DNA from 2 places in the Cobetia sp. LC6 genome. Region 2 is predicted to be linked to the other one. Evidence: predicted binding sites of a transcription regulator. Region 2 holds the regulator's gene; the other holds the start of a gene.
The links. Region 2 encodes sigma-54, which starts transcription at its own class of promoters, with help from an activator protein. Its sites were predicted from a motif close to TGGCACNNNNNTTGCTNT; they were not measured.

Region 1: QQF40_RS05540 (amino acid ABC transporter substrate-binding protein) is a predicted target of sigma-54. The motif match lies at 3,068-3,085, and genes of this name have one in related genera.

Annotation. Positions count from the first base shown of each region.
Region 1 is NZ_JASSPL010000003.1:127,725-135,392, forward strand. It holds gene QQF40_RS05530 (amino acid ABC transporter permease) at 1-513, opposite strand, end outside; gene QQF40_RS05535 (amino acid ABC transporter permease) at 524-1,714, opposite strand; gene QQF40_RS05540 (amino acid ABC transporter substrate-binding protein) at 1,957-2,982, opposite strand; gene speE (polyamine aminopropyltransferase) at 3,413-4,276, opposite strand; gene QQF40_RS05550 (VanZ family protein) at 4,556-4,942, opposite strand; gene hemE (uroporphyrinogen decarboxylase) at 5,097-6,194, opposite strand; gene ribA (GTP cyclohydrolase II) at 6,518-7,153, shown strand; gene trhA (PAQR family membrane homeostasis protein TrhA) at 7,286-7,668, shown strand, end outside.
Region 2 is NZ_JASSPL010000001.1:38,210-45,877, forward strand. It holds gene mgtE (magnesium transporter) at 1-326, opposite strand, end outside; gene QQF40_RS00175 (HPr family phosphocarrier protein) at 742-1,011, opposite strand; gene rapZ (RNase adapter RapZ) at 998-1,921, opposite strand; gene QQF40_RS00185 (PTS sugar transporter subunit IIA) at 2,059-2,529, opposite strand; gene hpf (ribosome hibernation-promoting factor, HPF/YfiA family) at 2,539-2,847, opposite strand; gene QQF40_RS00195 (RNA polymerase factor sigma-54) at 3,499-4,947, opposite strand; gene lptB (LPS export ABC transporter ATP-binding protein) at 5,181-5,921, opposite strand; gene lptA (lipopolysaccharide transport periplasmic protein LptA) at 5,925-6,503, opposite strand; gene lptC (LPS export ABC transporter periplasmic protein LptC) at 6,612-7,295, opposite strand; gene QQF40_RS00215 (KdsC family phosphatase) at 7,295-7,668, opposite strand, start outside.

The DNA of each region.
Region 1 (7,668 bases), on a different contig from region 2:
CACCAGCGTCAGCATCAGACCGCCCCACTCGTGGGTGCCGACGATCTCGAGGCCGAAGCTGCCGCCATGCAGCAGGAAGTAGGCAATGAAGGGGAACACCGCCAGGCTGACGATGGCGACCCAGCCCTTGGCCGGCAGCTTCGGAATCGCCAGCCAGGCGATCAGAGCCGCAAAGACGGCGAAGACGATATCGACCCGCCAGGTTTCCTCACTCGGGTAGAAGCCGTAGATGAACTGATCGAGACGCGCACTGATGAACACCCAGCAGGCGCCCTCCCCCGTGCAGTCCTCTCGTGAGGTACCGCTCCAGCTGGCATCGATCAGCGCCCATTGCAGGCTGGGCACCACCAGCAGGTAGACCAGATACAGCGCGAACAGCGTGAACAATGTATTGATCGGTCCGGCGAACAGATTGGCTCGCAGCCAGGCCACCGCGCCGATGCTGTCGCTCGGCGCCGGACGGGAATCGATCATCTTCTCGGTGACCCGTGACAGGGTCTTTTCAATCGACATGGGCAGACCCTCAGCGCTCGACCAACGCCATGCGGGCGTTGAACCAGTTCATGAACATGGAGACCAGCAGACTGATGGTCAGATAGACCAGCATCGTCATGGCGATCACCTCGATGGCCTGACCGGTCTGGTTGAGCGTGGTACCCGCGAAGACCGAGACCAGATCGGGGTAGCCGATGGCCGTGGCCAGCGACGAGTTCTTGATCAGGTTCAGGTACTGGCTGGTCAGCGGCGGGATGATGACGCGCAGCGCCTGCGGCACCACCACCAGACGCAGTGTCATGCCACCGGACAGCGACAACGCCCGTGAGGCTTCGGTCTGGCCGTGCGGTACCGCTTCGATGCCGGAACGCACGATCTCGGCGATGAAGGCTGCGGTATAGACCGACAGCGCGACCCACAGGGCGAGGAACTCGGGAACGACCGTGATGCCGCCACGGAAGTTGAACCCCTTGAGTTCCGGCAGCTCCCAGCTCAGCGGCATGCCCATCGCGAAGTAGGCCAGCAGCGGCGCCACGATGATCAGACCGAGCGAGATCCAGCCCGCCGGCAGGCGCTGACCGGTACGTGCCTGCCGCTGGCGGTTCCAGTAGCTGAAGATGCCGCTGGCGACGATGGCCAGCACGAACACGGCGATCACCACCGAGAAACCGCTGGAGGTGATGGGGGCCGGCACGAACAGACCACGCACGTTGAGGAAGAATGCCTCGCCCAGCGACAGCGAGCCACGCGGACTCGGCAGGGTTCTCAAAACGGCGAAATACCAGAAGAAGATCTGCAGCAGCAGCGGGATGTTGCGGAAGACTTCGATATAGACCGCCGCCAGTCGCGAGATCAGCCAGTTGGGGGACAGACGCGCGACCCCCATGATGAAGCCGATCACGGTCGCGGCAATGACACCCAGTGCGGATATCAACAAGGTATTGAGCAGGCCGACGATGAAGGTATCGCCATAGGTGGATTGCTCGGAATAGTCGATCAGGCTCTGCAGGATGCCAAAGCCTGCGGTGTTGTCCAGAAAGGCAAAGCCGGTGGTGATGCCACGGCTTTCGAGGTTGGTCAGGGTATTGCTGACGATGATCGCCAACACACCGAACACGCCTGCCAGCATCAATAGCTGGAAGATCAGTGCCCGCTTGGCCGGGTCACGCCAGAATGGCGGCTTGACCGTGGCCGGCGGGCGAGAAGCAGGTTGTGTCATACAGGCAATCTCCGCCGGAAAGCTATGCGACTTCCGCCTGCCGTCCTATCGAACGGCAGGTCAGTTATCTCTCGGCACTCGATGAATGGGTCACGAGGAACAGGCTGGGCCTCATCAACTGGGGGCCCACATGACGCTGGCCAGAGGAAGTGGAGCAAGACGCTCACTTCCCCTGGCCAGCGTCCTTGCTCAGCCTGTCATGAGGGGCAAGGCCCACCCGCAGTACAGGGCGAGCCCGCGCATCAGCGAACCGGCGGGGCGTACTGGACGCCGCCATCGGTCCACAGTGCGTTCAAGCCACGCTCGATACCCAGTGCGGAGCCGGTACCCACATTGCGCTCGAACATCTGGCCGTAGTTACCGACCTGCTTGATGACCTGGTAGGCCCAGTCAGCCGGCAGCCCCATGGCTTCGCCGTAGTTGCCATCGGCACCGACCAGACGCGCGACGTTCGGGTTGGTATCTGCCTTCTTCTCTTCGATGTTGTCGGAGGTCAGCCCCATCTCCTCGGCATTGATCTGCGCGAACAGGGTCCATTTGACGATGTTGAACCACTGGTCATCGCCCTGACGGACGACGGGGCCCAGCGGTTCCTTGGAGATGACTTCCGGCAGCACCATCGCGGACGCCGGATCGGAGAGCTTGATACGCAGCGCGTAGAGCTGGGACTGGTCGGAGGTCAGAACATCACAACGGCCAGCCTCAAAGCCCTTGACGGTCTGATCGGAGGTATCGAAGACGACCGGTTCGAAGGACATGTCGTTGAGGCGGAAGTAGTCCGCCAGGTTCAGCTCGGTGGTGGTACCGGACTGGATGCAGACTGCCGCGCCGTCCAGTTCCTTGGCACTGGAGACGCCCAGGTCCTTGCTGACCATGAAGCCCTGGCCGTCGTAATAGTTCACGCCAGCGAAGTTGAGGCCCAGTGAGGTGTCACGGGTCGCCGTCCAGGTGGTATTGCGGGACAGGACATCAATCTCGCCGGACTGCAGCGCGGTGAAACGCTCCTTGGCCGTCAGCGGTACATAGCGCACCTTGCTGGCATCACCCAGCACGGCTGCCGCGACGCCGCGGCAGACGTCGACATCGAGGCCCTGCCAGTTACCGGCGTCATCCGGTGCCGAGAAGCCCGGCAAGCCGGTGCTGACGCCACACTGGACAAAGCCCTTTTCCTTGACGCTATCCAGGGTCGCGGCACTGGCGCCTGTCGCCATGGAGGCGGCCAGGACAGCGGCGCTAGCGATCAGCAGTGGCTTCTTGTTGTTATGCATCGTGATTCCCTCGCGAAAGTCTGGAGTCCGCTCGATCAGCCTCGAGTCAGAAGTGGTGCAATGCATTGCATGGCACCTATCGACAATAGCAAGCCGCGTTCCAATTTCCGCCTATCGCGTGATCCGCTGCGTTCAACGCTGAAAAAAGCATTGAAGCCCAGTGATATAGGCCAAATCCTCGGGGTGGGGCGGCGGATCATTCCGCACGAATGGCGCTCAGTTAGGCTCATGGTGGGACCAGTTCGCCTCATATCGGTGCAAAATAAAAACGGCCGTTTCATTGCGAAACGGCCGTTGGCGGTGCAGCGATGTAGCGCGAGTGTCAGATTGCGACCAATGTCTCGGTCTGTCTGACTCAACGCTTGTTCATCCCATCAGGCACGTTTTCGTGCCTGATGGGGCTTGCTTGCCACCGCAAGGTGCATGCGGATCACTTCTCCAGCAGGCGCTGCATGAAGGGCGGTAGCACCAGGGCGGCGCGATGGCCTTCGACGGTATAGAAGTCACGCGCGAAGGTGGCGGCAGCGGCGTCTTCCTCGCGGAAGGACTTCACATCACAGCCCTTGCCCGCCAGGGTGCAGCTCCACCAGCCGGACGGATACACCGGCTGCGGGAACGGCAGGGTCGCGACGCTATCAAAGCCCGCTTCGCCCATGTCGTTGCGCAGGTCCTTGATGATGGAATCGGTGTGATAGAGCGGAGACTCGCTCTGCTGCACCATCAGGCCGCCCTGCTTGAGGATACGATGGCAACGCTTGAGGAAGTCGGTCTTGAACAGACCTTCCGCCGGGCCGACCGGATCGGTGGAATCGACGATCAGCACATCGATGCTCTCGTCCGGGCAGTTGTCGACCCACTTGACGCCATCCTCGAACAGCAGCTCGGCGCGCGGGTCGTCATTGGACTCGACCAGCGCCGGGAAGAATTGCTCGGAGGCACGCGTGACCGCCGGATCGATATCGATCTGGGTGACCTTCTCCACGCCCGGGTGCTTGAGCACCTCACGCAGGGTCCCGCAATCGCCACCGCCGATGATGACGACACGCTTGGGGTCTGCATGAGCGAACAGCGCCGGATGCGACATCATCTCGTGATAGAGGAAGTTGTCACGGTCAGTCAGCATCACGCAGCCGTCCAGCACCATCAGATTGCCGTAGGTCTCGGTGGCATAGACTTCGAGATGCTGATAAGGAGTCTGCTCGTCATGCAGCTTGTGGCTGACCTTGAGCGAGAAGGCGCTGCCGTGGCGATCGAAGATTTCGGTAAACCAGGAGCCATCGAGACGTTCGGTCATGGGGGACCCTCGCATTGGATATCACAGACGGGATATCAAGGTATGGATAGAGACGGCACGATGGCCATCGGAAATTGCGCCAACCAGCACTGCGCCAGCATCAAGCCGGCAGTTCACGGCCCGCATGACGATCACGTGTCGTGATGCGTTACATGCCGGGCAAGCGCCAACATGGCGCAGGCGCTGCACCATAGCCAAAGACGGGCGGAGTGGAAAGTGTTGATGCATGACAATTTCAGTCAGGCCGCGTATCGGTGACACGCGGCCCGGGGGAGAGGCTCAGCGAGAGGCCGGGCCGAGGCGGGCCAGATGGAGAATCAGCCTGACGCCCTGAAACACTCCCAGCCCGATGAGGATGCCGGCGAGGTCCGCCAGCGCATCCAGTACTTCAGCGCCGCGATAGGGGATCGCCAGCTGCAGACATTCGATGGCGACGCCCAGCAGCAGCAGGACCGGCAGGATGATCAAGCTGGTCAAGCCCGCCAGCCGCGTAGTCAGCGCCAGCAACGCGAAGGCAGAGAAATGCTGCAGCTTGTCCCAAGGGAAGGTCTGCTCCGGATGCGGCACGCCCGGGGAGAGCGTGCCGAACAGGATCAGCAACAGACACAGCAGCGCCACGAGGGCCCAACCGCGGCGCGGGATGAGACGCTGCTCGACCGGCGTCACGCTGACGCCCCCGCTTTGCGGCCATCGCGGTGCCCGGCCTGCCATGGCGCCGGGTGCACTGCCCGGCGCCCTTCTGCTGGCAGCCCTGCTGCTTGCCACCTTCTACAGGCAGCTACAGGGGTGACAGCAGAAAAGACCATTAAGGGCATCCCCATCAACCGCGGGCAACCGGTGTCGCATTGGCGGCGTCATCCTGATGGTAGGCCGGGCTCAGCTCGTGCAGCGCATCCATCAGGGCATTGACGTTACCCGGGTCGGTGAACTGGCTGATGCCGTGACCCAGATTGAAGATATGGCCCGGCCCCTGGCCGTAGCTGTCGAGGATACGCCCGACTTCGGCACGAATGGCGGCCGGCGTACCGAACAGCGCATTCGGGTCCAGGTTGCCCTGCAGGGCCACACGGTGGCCGACACGCTCACGCGCATTGGACATCTCGGTGGTCCAGTCGAGGCCGACGGCATCACAGCCGGTGGCGGCGATGTGCTCGAGCCATTGGCCACCATTCTTGGTGAACAGGATCACCGGCACACGGTTGCCTTCGCTGTCCGGCTTGAGGCCGGCGACGATCTGCTCCATGTAGCGCAGCGAGAACTCGAGGTAGGCCGGCGTGGACAGGGTGCCGCCCCAGGTATCGAAGATCTGCACCGCCTGAGCACCCGCAGCAATCTGGGCATTCAGGTAGTCGGTAACGGCCTGCGCCAGGGTGTCGAGCAGCTGATGCATGGCTTCCGGATTGGAATACATCAGGCCCTTCACGTGACGGAAGTCCTTGCTGGAACCGCCCTCGACCATATAGGTAGCCAGTGTCCACGGGCTGCCGGAGAAACCGATCAGCGGCACGCGACCGTTCAGCTCACGGCGGATGGTGGACACGGCACGCATGACGTAGTCGAGATCACGCTCGACATTCGGCACGCTCAGCGCCGCGATTTCCTCGGCAGTCCGCACTGTCTTGCGGAATTTCGGGCCTTCGCCAGTCTCGAAGTAAAGGCCCAGCCCCATGGCATCCGGGATGGTCAGGATGTCGGAGAACAGGATGGCGGCATCCAGCGGGAAGCGCTCCAGCGGCTGCAGCGTCACCTCGCAGGCACGCGCGGTGTCCATGCACAGGTCCATGAAGCCACCGGCCTGACCACGGACTTCGCGATATTCCGGCAGATAGCGGCCAGCCTGGCGCATCATCCAGACGGGAGTACGGTCGACCGGCTGACGGGCCAGCGCGCGCAGGAAGCGATCATTCTTCAAGGTCATCGGAATCACACATCAGCTCGGGGAATGTCTCGGCATTCTATCAGAGCCTGAGAAAAATCCCGCCCATCGTGGTGATGCAACAAATACATTGGCAAATCGCCCCACCTTATAGTCCCTTTGCTGGCGTCATCCGGCCATTGTGGTGGTGGCGGCAACAACGCTTTTCCATACAGAGCGATGAGTCATCGGCCACAGACTGGTAAACTCGCCACATGACTGCATGCTGGCCGCAGGTATCTCGAGCGACTCATCGAGACATTGCCGGACTGCCGCATGCCCGCGCTTTTTCAGCCCGGCGATTGTCCGGGCGTTCGAGGTGAACAGTGACCATTCGATTCATCGCCGCCTCGCGGCTGCCAACGCCCTGGGCGACCTTCACCATGCACGGTTTCGAGGATGAGACCACCGGCAAGGACCACATCGCCCTGACCCTGGGCGACATCGATGACGGCGCGCCGGTGCTGGGCCGCGTGCATTCCGAGTGCCTGACCGGCGACGCCCTCTTCTCGATGCGCTGTGACTGCGGCTATCAGCTGCAGGAAGCGCTCAAGCGCATTGCCGCCGAAGGCCGCGGCGTGTTGCTCTATCTACGCCAGGAGGGCCGCGGTATCGGTCTGCTCAACAAGATTCGCGCCTATGAGCTGCAGGATGGCGGCGCCGATACCGTCGAGGCCAATGAGCGCCTCGGCTTCGGGGCTGACATGCGCCGCTACGATATCTGTGTGCCGATGCTGGAGCATCTCGGCGTCAGCACGCTCAAGCTGATGACCAACAACCCGCGCAAGGTCGATGCCCTGACCCGTGATGGTGTCACCATCAGTGAGCGCCAGCCGATCACCACCGGCCTGAATCCGCACAACGAGCACTATCTCTCGACCAAGGCGGGCAAGCTGGGCCACATGATGGCACTGGATGATTTCACCCAGGCAAGCGACGTAGATATCGAGCGCAGCGAGTAGCCACGCGCGGGGGGAGCCTGATTGGCTCCCCCTTCCTTTATAGGCAGATGACTGGCTGGCACAGCGAGCGTGACATGACGACGTCACCCGCCAGGAGTAGGCTGGAGTCGAACCCGCGCCGGAGACACCGCCATGCGCAAAGACTCAATGGCTGAATCATCACAGCCTTCTTCATCGCAACCTCAGTCATCACCGCCTTCGTCAACACGGCCCGCCTCGACACCTCCTCAGGCATCACCCTCTTCCAGCGCATCGCCTGCCGATGACGCAGATTCACGCGACACCTCCGCAACGCCTGCTCTCTATACCTGGCTGGAGGAATGGCTACACAGCGCCAGCCACGGCATCGGCGCCGTCATGGGTCTCGTCGGCATGATCGTGCTGATCGTGATGGCCAGCCTCGCCGCCGAAGTCGACCCCTGGAAGATCGTCAGCGTCAGCCTCTACGGCCTGACCCTGGTGGTGCTGTATGCGGCCTCGACGCTCTATCACGGTATCCGTCACCCACGCCTGAA
Region 2 (7,668 bases):
TTCGGCAGGCGCTGCAGGATGTCGGCGACATCATCCGGCTCCAGGTTCTCGGTGGCGGCGAGAACGTCGACGGCGTCCATATCCTTGAGGAAGTCGGTCTGGATGTCTTCGCCAAGGTATTGGAGGACATCGCCCTGCAGCTCGGCATCGACCAGCTCCCAGAGCAGATTACGCTCCTTGGGGGGCGAGGATTCCAGCAGGTGGGCCACGTCCACCGGCGCGAGGCCGCGATTGAGCATGCGTCTTGCCTGTTCCAGCTCGCCGCTTTCCAGCGCCTGTGACAGGCGATCAAGTCTTGGCTTGAGTTTACGAGACGTCTTGCTCATCTGTCGGCTTCCCCTGTCGACATGAAGGACAGTGCTGATTCTACCATTGGCGTAGGGGGGCGCGTCGACAAAAGAAAACAGTGTTTCTTATCAAAAGAACAATCCACGTTCCGTCACTGGCGCAAAAGCAGCGTTGCATGGCTGCCAAGGCAAGGATAGGTGCAGGGCCAAGGATAAGGGTAGGCGTGAGGGCAGGTGCAAGAACAGGCGCGAGACGCCCTGCGTAAACAGTGATGGAGCTGCCCAGGGGGCGCTGCGCGAGGGGGCTGACCGAAAAGGGAGCGGGCCGAAAGGAAGGCTGTGCGCAAAGGGCGAAAGGGGCAGGGAGGCAAGCGCCAGAAGAACGTGTCGCAATGCACATCCCTGATGTACAGCGCTAATGCATGGCGCAAATGTACAGCGCTGTCAGTGGCGGTTATTCGTCTTCCTCGAAACGCGCCTCGAACAGCGCCTCGATGGCCAGCATCGCCTCATCGGCCTGTTCGCCCTCGACATCGATCAACAGCGTGGTGCCGCAGGGTGCGGCAAGCATCAGCAATGCCATGACATTGGCTGCATTGGCGCGTCGCTCGCCATGGCTGACCATCACCGTTGCGCAATAGGGCGCACAGCAATTGACCAGCTTGGTGGCTGCGCGGGCGTGCAGCCCGCGGCGGTTGGTCAGCGTCAGCTCACGAGAGGGCATCGCGATGCTCCTGCTGATCACTTGTCTCACCTGGGTTGCTCAGCGCGGTATGAATGCCCAGCTCGCGGTGACGCAGGCGCACCTCAGGCAGGCGCTCGGCAAAGTAGCTCGCCAGCTGCTCGCACAGGTAGACGCTGCGATGCTGGCCGCCGGTACAGCCCACGGACACCGTCAGGTAGCTGCGGTTGCTGTCCTGATAGGCGGGCAGCCAGCGTTCCAGCCAGCCGGCGATATCGTCATGCATCGCCTGGACGGTGGGGTAGCGCTGCAGGAATTCGGCCACGCTGTCATCGCGACCGGTATCGCCGCGCAGATTGATGTCCCAGTACGGGTTGGGCAGGCAGCGGGCATCGAACACCATGTCGGCGTCGGTCGGCACGCCATGCTTGAAGCCGAAGGATTCAAAGGTCAGCGTCAGGTGGCGAGAGCTGTGCTGGGCGACCTGCTCGGTGATCCGCGAGCGCAGGTCGTGCACGCTCAGGTTGGTCGAGTCGATGACCAGATCGGCCTTCTGGCGAATCGGGGCGAGCGTCTTCTGCTCGATCTCGATGGCCTCGGCCAGGGTGTGGTCGTTGTCGCGCGTCAGAGGGTGACGACGCCGGGTCGCCGAGTAGCGTTCCAGCAGCACTCGCGAATCGGTGGTCAGGTAGACGACCTGCACGTCCATGCCACTCTGGCGGACGTTGTCGAGCAATTCGGGGAAGCGGGTCAAGGCTTCCGGCAGGTTGCGGGCATCGATGGAGACCGCGATACGTCGGCGTGCCGGGCTGTCCTGTTCGAGCTGATCGACCAGTGGCGCCAGCAGCATGCCGGGCAGATTGTCGATGGCATAGTAGCCAATGTCTTCCAGCGCCTGGAGAGCGATGGATTTCCCGGAGCCGGAGCGGCCGCTGATGATCACGATCTTCATGAAGTGCTCTCCAAGGGCGAGGTCAACGTCGAAAGAATGCAGGGGTGGGGCAGAAGGTTGCCCGCTATCAGTGCGCTGTACGTCGGCCGATGGGAGGCCAGCAAGACGAAAGCCCGGACGATGTCCGGGCCTGTGATTCAGCGCGCCGGTAATTCGGCGATGGCTTGGGTCAATGCCTCAAAGAGTGCACGCTGGCTGTCTGCCTGGCGCAGGGCCGAGCGATTGGTCGGGGAATTGAGCAATTCCGCGACCTGCCCGAGCAGCGTCAGATGGGTCTCGTCCGCTTCCTCAGGCACCAGCAGCACGAACAGCAGATCGATGGGTTCTCCGTCGATGGCATCGAAGTCGATGGGTTCACCGAGCTTCAGAAACGCAGCGATTGGTGTCTTGCAATGCGGGCTGCGTGCATGGGGCACGGCCACACCGTGGCCGATGCCGGTCGACCCCAGTCTCTCGCGCCCGATCAGGCGCGAGAAGACTTCCTGGCTATCCAGGCTGGGAATGTTCTGTGCGATGAAGGTGCTGAAGAATTCAAGCACCCGCTTCTTGCTCCCCCCGGGGACACCGTAAAGGGTGCGCTCGGGGGGAAGGATCTGATCAAGTGTCATGGCTGAAGGTCAACGGGTCCCGGTGCCCTGAGCACGAGCCTGGGACTTTTCCTTGTGTTTGACCAGCTGGCGATCCAGCTTGTCGGCGAGCGCGTCGATGGCAGCGTACATGTTGGGGTCTTCTGCCAGGGCGTGGAGGTCAGCGCCTGCTGCGTGCAAGGTGCAGGCAGCCTGCTGGCGCTCCTTCTCGATCGACAGTGTCACCTGAACATTGGTGATGTTGTCGTAATGCCGTTCGAGGCGAGCGAGCTTCTCGTTGACGTAATCGCGGAGAGGATCGGTAAGTTCCACATGATGCCCGGTGATATTCACTTGCATGGACACGCTCCTTTATCCAGCGGGTTGCCATTCAATTGTAACCCTTTTTGACTACGAGCAAACCCTGATCGGACGCTCTGCAACAGGCTTGACGACCACCGTCTGGCGATGTTTTCGCGCCCTTGCCAGCGGCATCAGATGTCGTGAGCGTCTGTACCGACAATGCCCAAGCTTTGCGCAAAGATCAACGCTGCGCTGCATCGTGGCTCAGTGCTTGTCTTCAACTCAGTGAGGGGTAACGGAATGGACTTCAAGGTCACGCTTGAAGGGTGGTGCATGAAAGGCGCGCAAGAAGGCGGGTTTTCGTCGCCAATCCCTGCATGTACGCCGCCTTTCAGGCGCTTGGGTTGCGTGGAGCAAGCGGCGTGCCGGAAGGATCACCGAGTGACATCCCGGTGCAATACGGCTAAAAGTGACTTTAAAAACATGCGATTGACGGTAAATGATGCAGCCGGAATGATGGATTTTTGCCATCATCCTGCGCGCCATGATGGGCCATTGACGAGCGGTTGACGGAATGACAGGGCGCGCGCCAGGCGCGCCGGTGTCAGTAATGTCAGAGGCTGGTGAGAGAGAAAACCAGTGTTTGAGGTTGGCGGCAACGGCCATGATAGGAGGGAGACCAGGCGCATGGCAGCCGCAGGTGACGCATCAGGCCAGACGCTTGCGCTCGCTGGAGGATGGGATGCCCATCGCTTCGCGATACTTGGCCACGGTACGGCGTGCGACCTCGATGCCATCGCTGGCGAGCAGATCGACCAGGCGTGAGTCGGAGAGAGGCTTGCGAGCCGGTTCTTCCGCAATCAGCTTGCGGATGCGGGCACGAATGGCGGTGCTTGAGTGGGCGTCGCCACTGCCGCTGCCACCGACCTGGCTCGAGAAGAAGAACTTGAGCTCGAAGACGCCGCGCGGGGTGTGGATGTATTTCTGGGTCGTGACCCGCGAGATGGTCGATTCGTGCATCTCGACCACTTCGGCGATGTTGGCCAGAATCAGTGGCTTCATGCCTTCCTCGCCTTGCTCGAGGAAGTCGATCTGGCGCGCCATGATCTCGCGGCCGACCTTGAGCAGGGTGTCATTGCGTGATGACAGGCTCTTCATCAGCCAGCGCGCTTCCTGCAGGTTGTCCTTGAGGAAGGTGTTGTCGGCGGACTTGTCGGCACGCTTGATCAGTGCGGCGTATTCCGGCTGGATGCGCAGCTTGGGCAGCGCTTCCGGGTTGAGCTCGACCTGCCAGCCGTGGCGGGTATGACGCACCAGTAGATCAGGGATCACGTAATCGCTGGCGGGCTCGCCCCAGGCGGATGCCGGACGCGGATCGAGCGCGCGCACCAGGCGGATGACGTGATCCAGCTCGTCATCGTCAAGGCTCAGTCGGCGCTTGAGCAGCTTGCGATCATCGTTGCCCAGTGCCTCGAGGAATTGACGTACCAGGCGACGCGCCTGCGCCAGCAGCGGCAGATCATCCGGCAGCAGCGCCAGTTGCAGCAGCAGGCACTCGCGCAGGTCGCGGGCGAAGACGCCGGTCGGGTCGAACTGCTGCAGACGCAGCAGTACCTGCTCGAGCTCGGAGGCCTTGAGGCCGGGCAGGCCCTGGCCGCGCAGACCATCGACCAGCTCATCGAGTGACAGGCTCAGGTAACCGGCACCGTCGACGGCATCGATCAGGCTCTCCGCCATCTGGCGTTCACGGCCATCGAGGTCGGTCATCGCCAGCTGCCAGCGCAGGTGGTCCTGCAGGCTCTCGACGCTGGTATTGCGATCGAAGTCCGGCCCTTCTTCGCTCCCGCTGCCACTGCCGGAGCTGGTCAGGCTACCGGCGTGGTCCTGGTAGAGGTCCGACCAGTCACTGTCGAGAGGGTATGCCTCGGGAATCTCGCTCGAGGAGTCGGCAGTGGAGATCTCGCTCGTATCCTGTGTCTCGATGACATCCAGCGACTCGTAGTCCTCGTCGAGCTCCAACATGGGGTTGGACTCGAGGGCTTGCTGAATCTCCTGACGCAGGTCGAGCGTCGACAGCTGCAGCAGCTGGATCGCTTGCTGAAGCTGCGGCGTCATGGTCAGCGAGGTGCCGAGGCGGAGTTGCAGGGTGGGTTTCATGGAGTCAGTCAATTCACGGCAAAGGAACGTGCTTACTACGCTATACCGTGACTCGGGCCACTGACAAGTGGTTGCAGTGAATATTCAAGCAACTTGCATGCCATGTTTACACCAAGGTGGTATGGACGTCATGCATGCGCCTGATGTCAGACATGAAAAAGCCGCTACGCGATAAAATCACGCAGCGGCTTATGAAGCTTTCGCCGTGGGAGGGCTCAGCGCATCCGCTGGCCCTAGAGCGTGAACTCGTGGCCCAGGTAGACGTCGCGTACCTGCTGGTTGGCCAGGATGGAGTCCGCGTCACCGTGAGCGATGATCTGACCATCGCCGACGATATAGGCGGTGTCACAGATATCGAGTGTCTCGCGCACGTTGTGGTCGGTGATCAGCACGCCGATGCCACGGTCACGCAGTTGACGCACGATGCTCTTGATCTCGCCCACCGAGATGGGGTCGACGCCGGCGAAGGGCTCATCGAGCAGTACGAAGTCCGGCTCGGTGGCCAGTGCGCGGGCAATCTCGACCCGACGACGCTCCCCGCCGGACAGGCTCATGCCGGCACTGGCACGAATATGCGTGATGCTGAATTCCTCGAGCAACTCTTCAAGACGTGCCTTGCGGCCATTGCGATCCAGATCCTTGCGGGTTTCCAGAATCGCCATGATGTTGTCGGCCACCGACAGCTTGCGGAAGATCGACGCCTCCTGCGGCAGATAACCGATGCCGGCGCGTGCGCGTTGATGCATGGCGGCAGCGGAAAGGTCCTTGTCGTCGATGGAGACGTTGCCGGCATCGGCGCGCACCAGCCCGACGATCATGTAGAACGAGGTCGTCTTGCCGGCGCCGTTGGGGCCCAGCAGGCCGACGATGTCACCCTGACGGATCTCAAGCGAGATGTCCTTGACCACCTTGCGGCCCTTGTAGGCCTTGGCCAGATGGCGAGCGCTCAGCGTACGCGGGGTAGCAGCAGTCATGACTCAGTTTTCCTTGCTGGCATTGGCGCCGCGCGGCGTCAAAGTCATGTGTACGCGACCGCCTTCGGTCTGCTGTGCCGTCTTGCTGTTGTTGGCGTTCACCTGGCGCTTGTCGAGGAAATACTCCACGTAGCCGCCTTCGAAGGTGTCATCGCCTTTCTCGAGACGCGCATTGCCGACCAGCTCCACGCGGCGCTCCAGCGCATGATAGCGGATGGTGTCGGCCCAGCCCTTGACCAGCTTCTCGTCGGGTGCGGGTTGCTGTTCCAGGTAGGCACGCTTGCCGGTGGCCTTGACCAGCGAGATCTCGCCGCTGCCGGCGCGGCTGATATCGACGCGGCTGGCATCGAGCTTCATGCTGCCCTGGCGCATCTCCACCTGGCCGGTGTAGGTGGCTGTGCCGGCCTTGTCATCGAGAGACAGGGCGTCCGCGGCGATGTTGATCGGCTGGCTGGCATCACTGTCCAGCGCCATGGCGGCCGGGGCGAAGGTGGACATGCCCAGTGCCAGGCAGAGCGCCATGACACCGCTGTTGAGGGTCTGGCGACAGGCCGTCAAGGGCTTGCGAGTCGTGGAAGTCATGGTGGCTCCTTGGCATGACGGGGTCGCCGCCCGAGCAATGATGCCATCGAGCGGCAGGGAAGAAGGTGTTGCGGCGCGGGTCATGGCGCGACGGCCAGCCCGGCAGGTTCATTCACCGCTGGCAGGCGCTGCCTCGAAGGTGCTGTTGATGCGCCCGTCATCGGTAGTGGTGCTGTCGGTGCCCGAGTCGATGCGCTCGGCTTCCTTGCTGGCCTCGCTCTGGCCCGTGCCGGGTTGCAGGACGCTGCGCACGCGGCCCTGCAGCACGGCGGAATCCCGGGAGAGGTCGGCGCTGAAGCTGTCGCTTTCGACATGCTGGCCATTCTGGGTGATCACGACCGGCACGTCACTCCAGGCGCGATTCTGATCACGGCTGTAGTGCAGAACATCGGTATCGAGGGTCCAGCGGTCATCGGGCTGGCGCAGTCTGGCATTGCCCTCGAGAGTGAAGGTGTCGCCGCCGGCGCTCAACACGCCACTGTCCCCCGTGGCATACCAGCGGCGGTCTTCACTGTCGTTGGTGCGAATCTTCGGGGTCTGCGCCCGGGTCACGTCATCGCCTGGCGTATGCTCGATATGCGGCGAGCTCATGGACTGGATCGCCACGCCGCGCGCATCGAAGCGTGTCATGTCTGCCCCGTCGAGATAGTAATCCGGCTCACTGCTGTCGACCTCGACATTGACGGTCGATTCCAGGCTGTTGCGCTGCTCGATCAGCGCCAGCACGCCACCGACGAGCAGCAACAGCAGCATCAGCCAGAGACGCGGAGAAGGGCGGGGCAGGCGTAACATCAGGGGCGCGACTCCTGCAGGTAGGTATCCAGCACCGAGGCCCAGTGGCCCTGTGCCTTGAGCAGCAGATCACAGAGCTCGCGTACGGCGCCATCGCCGCCCTGGCGTGAGGTGACCCAGTTGGCCTCGCTCATCACGTAGGCCATGGCGTTGGGCACGCTGACGCCGAGACCGACACGACGAATGGCCTCGCGGTCCGGCAGGTCATCGCCACAATAGGCGACCTCTTCCAGCTCGATCCCGTGCTCGCGGCACAGGTCGGTCAGCGCGACCAGCTTGTCTTCACGGCCCTGGATGACATCCTGAATGCCCAATTCCTTGGCGCGACGCTCGACCATCGGTGAGCTGCGGCCGGTGATCAGCGCGACGCGAA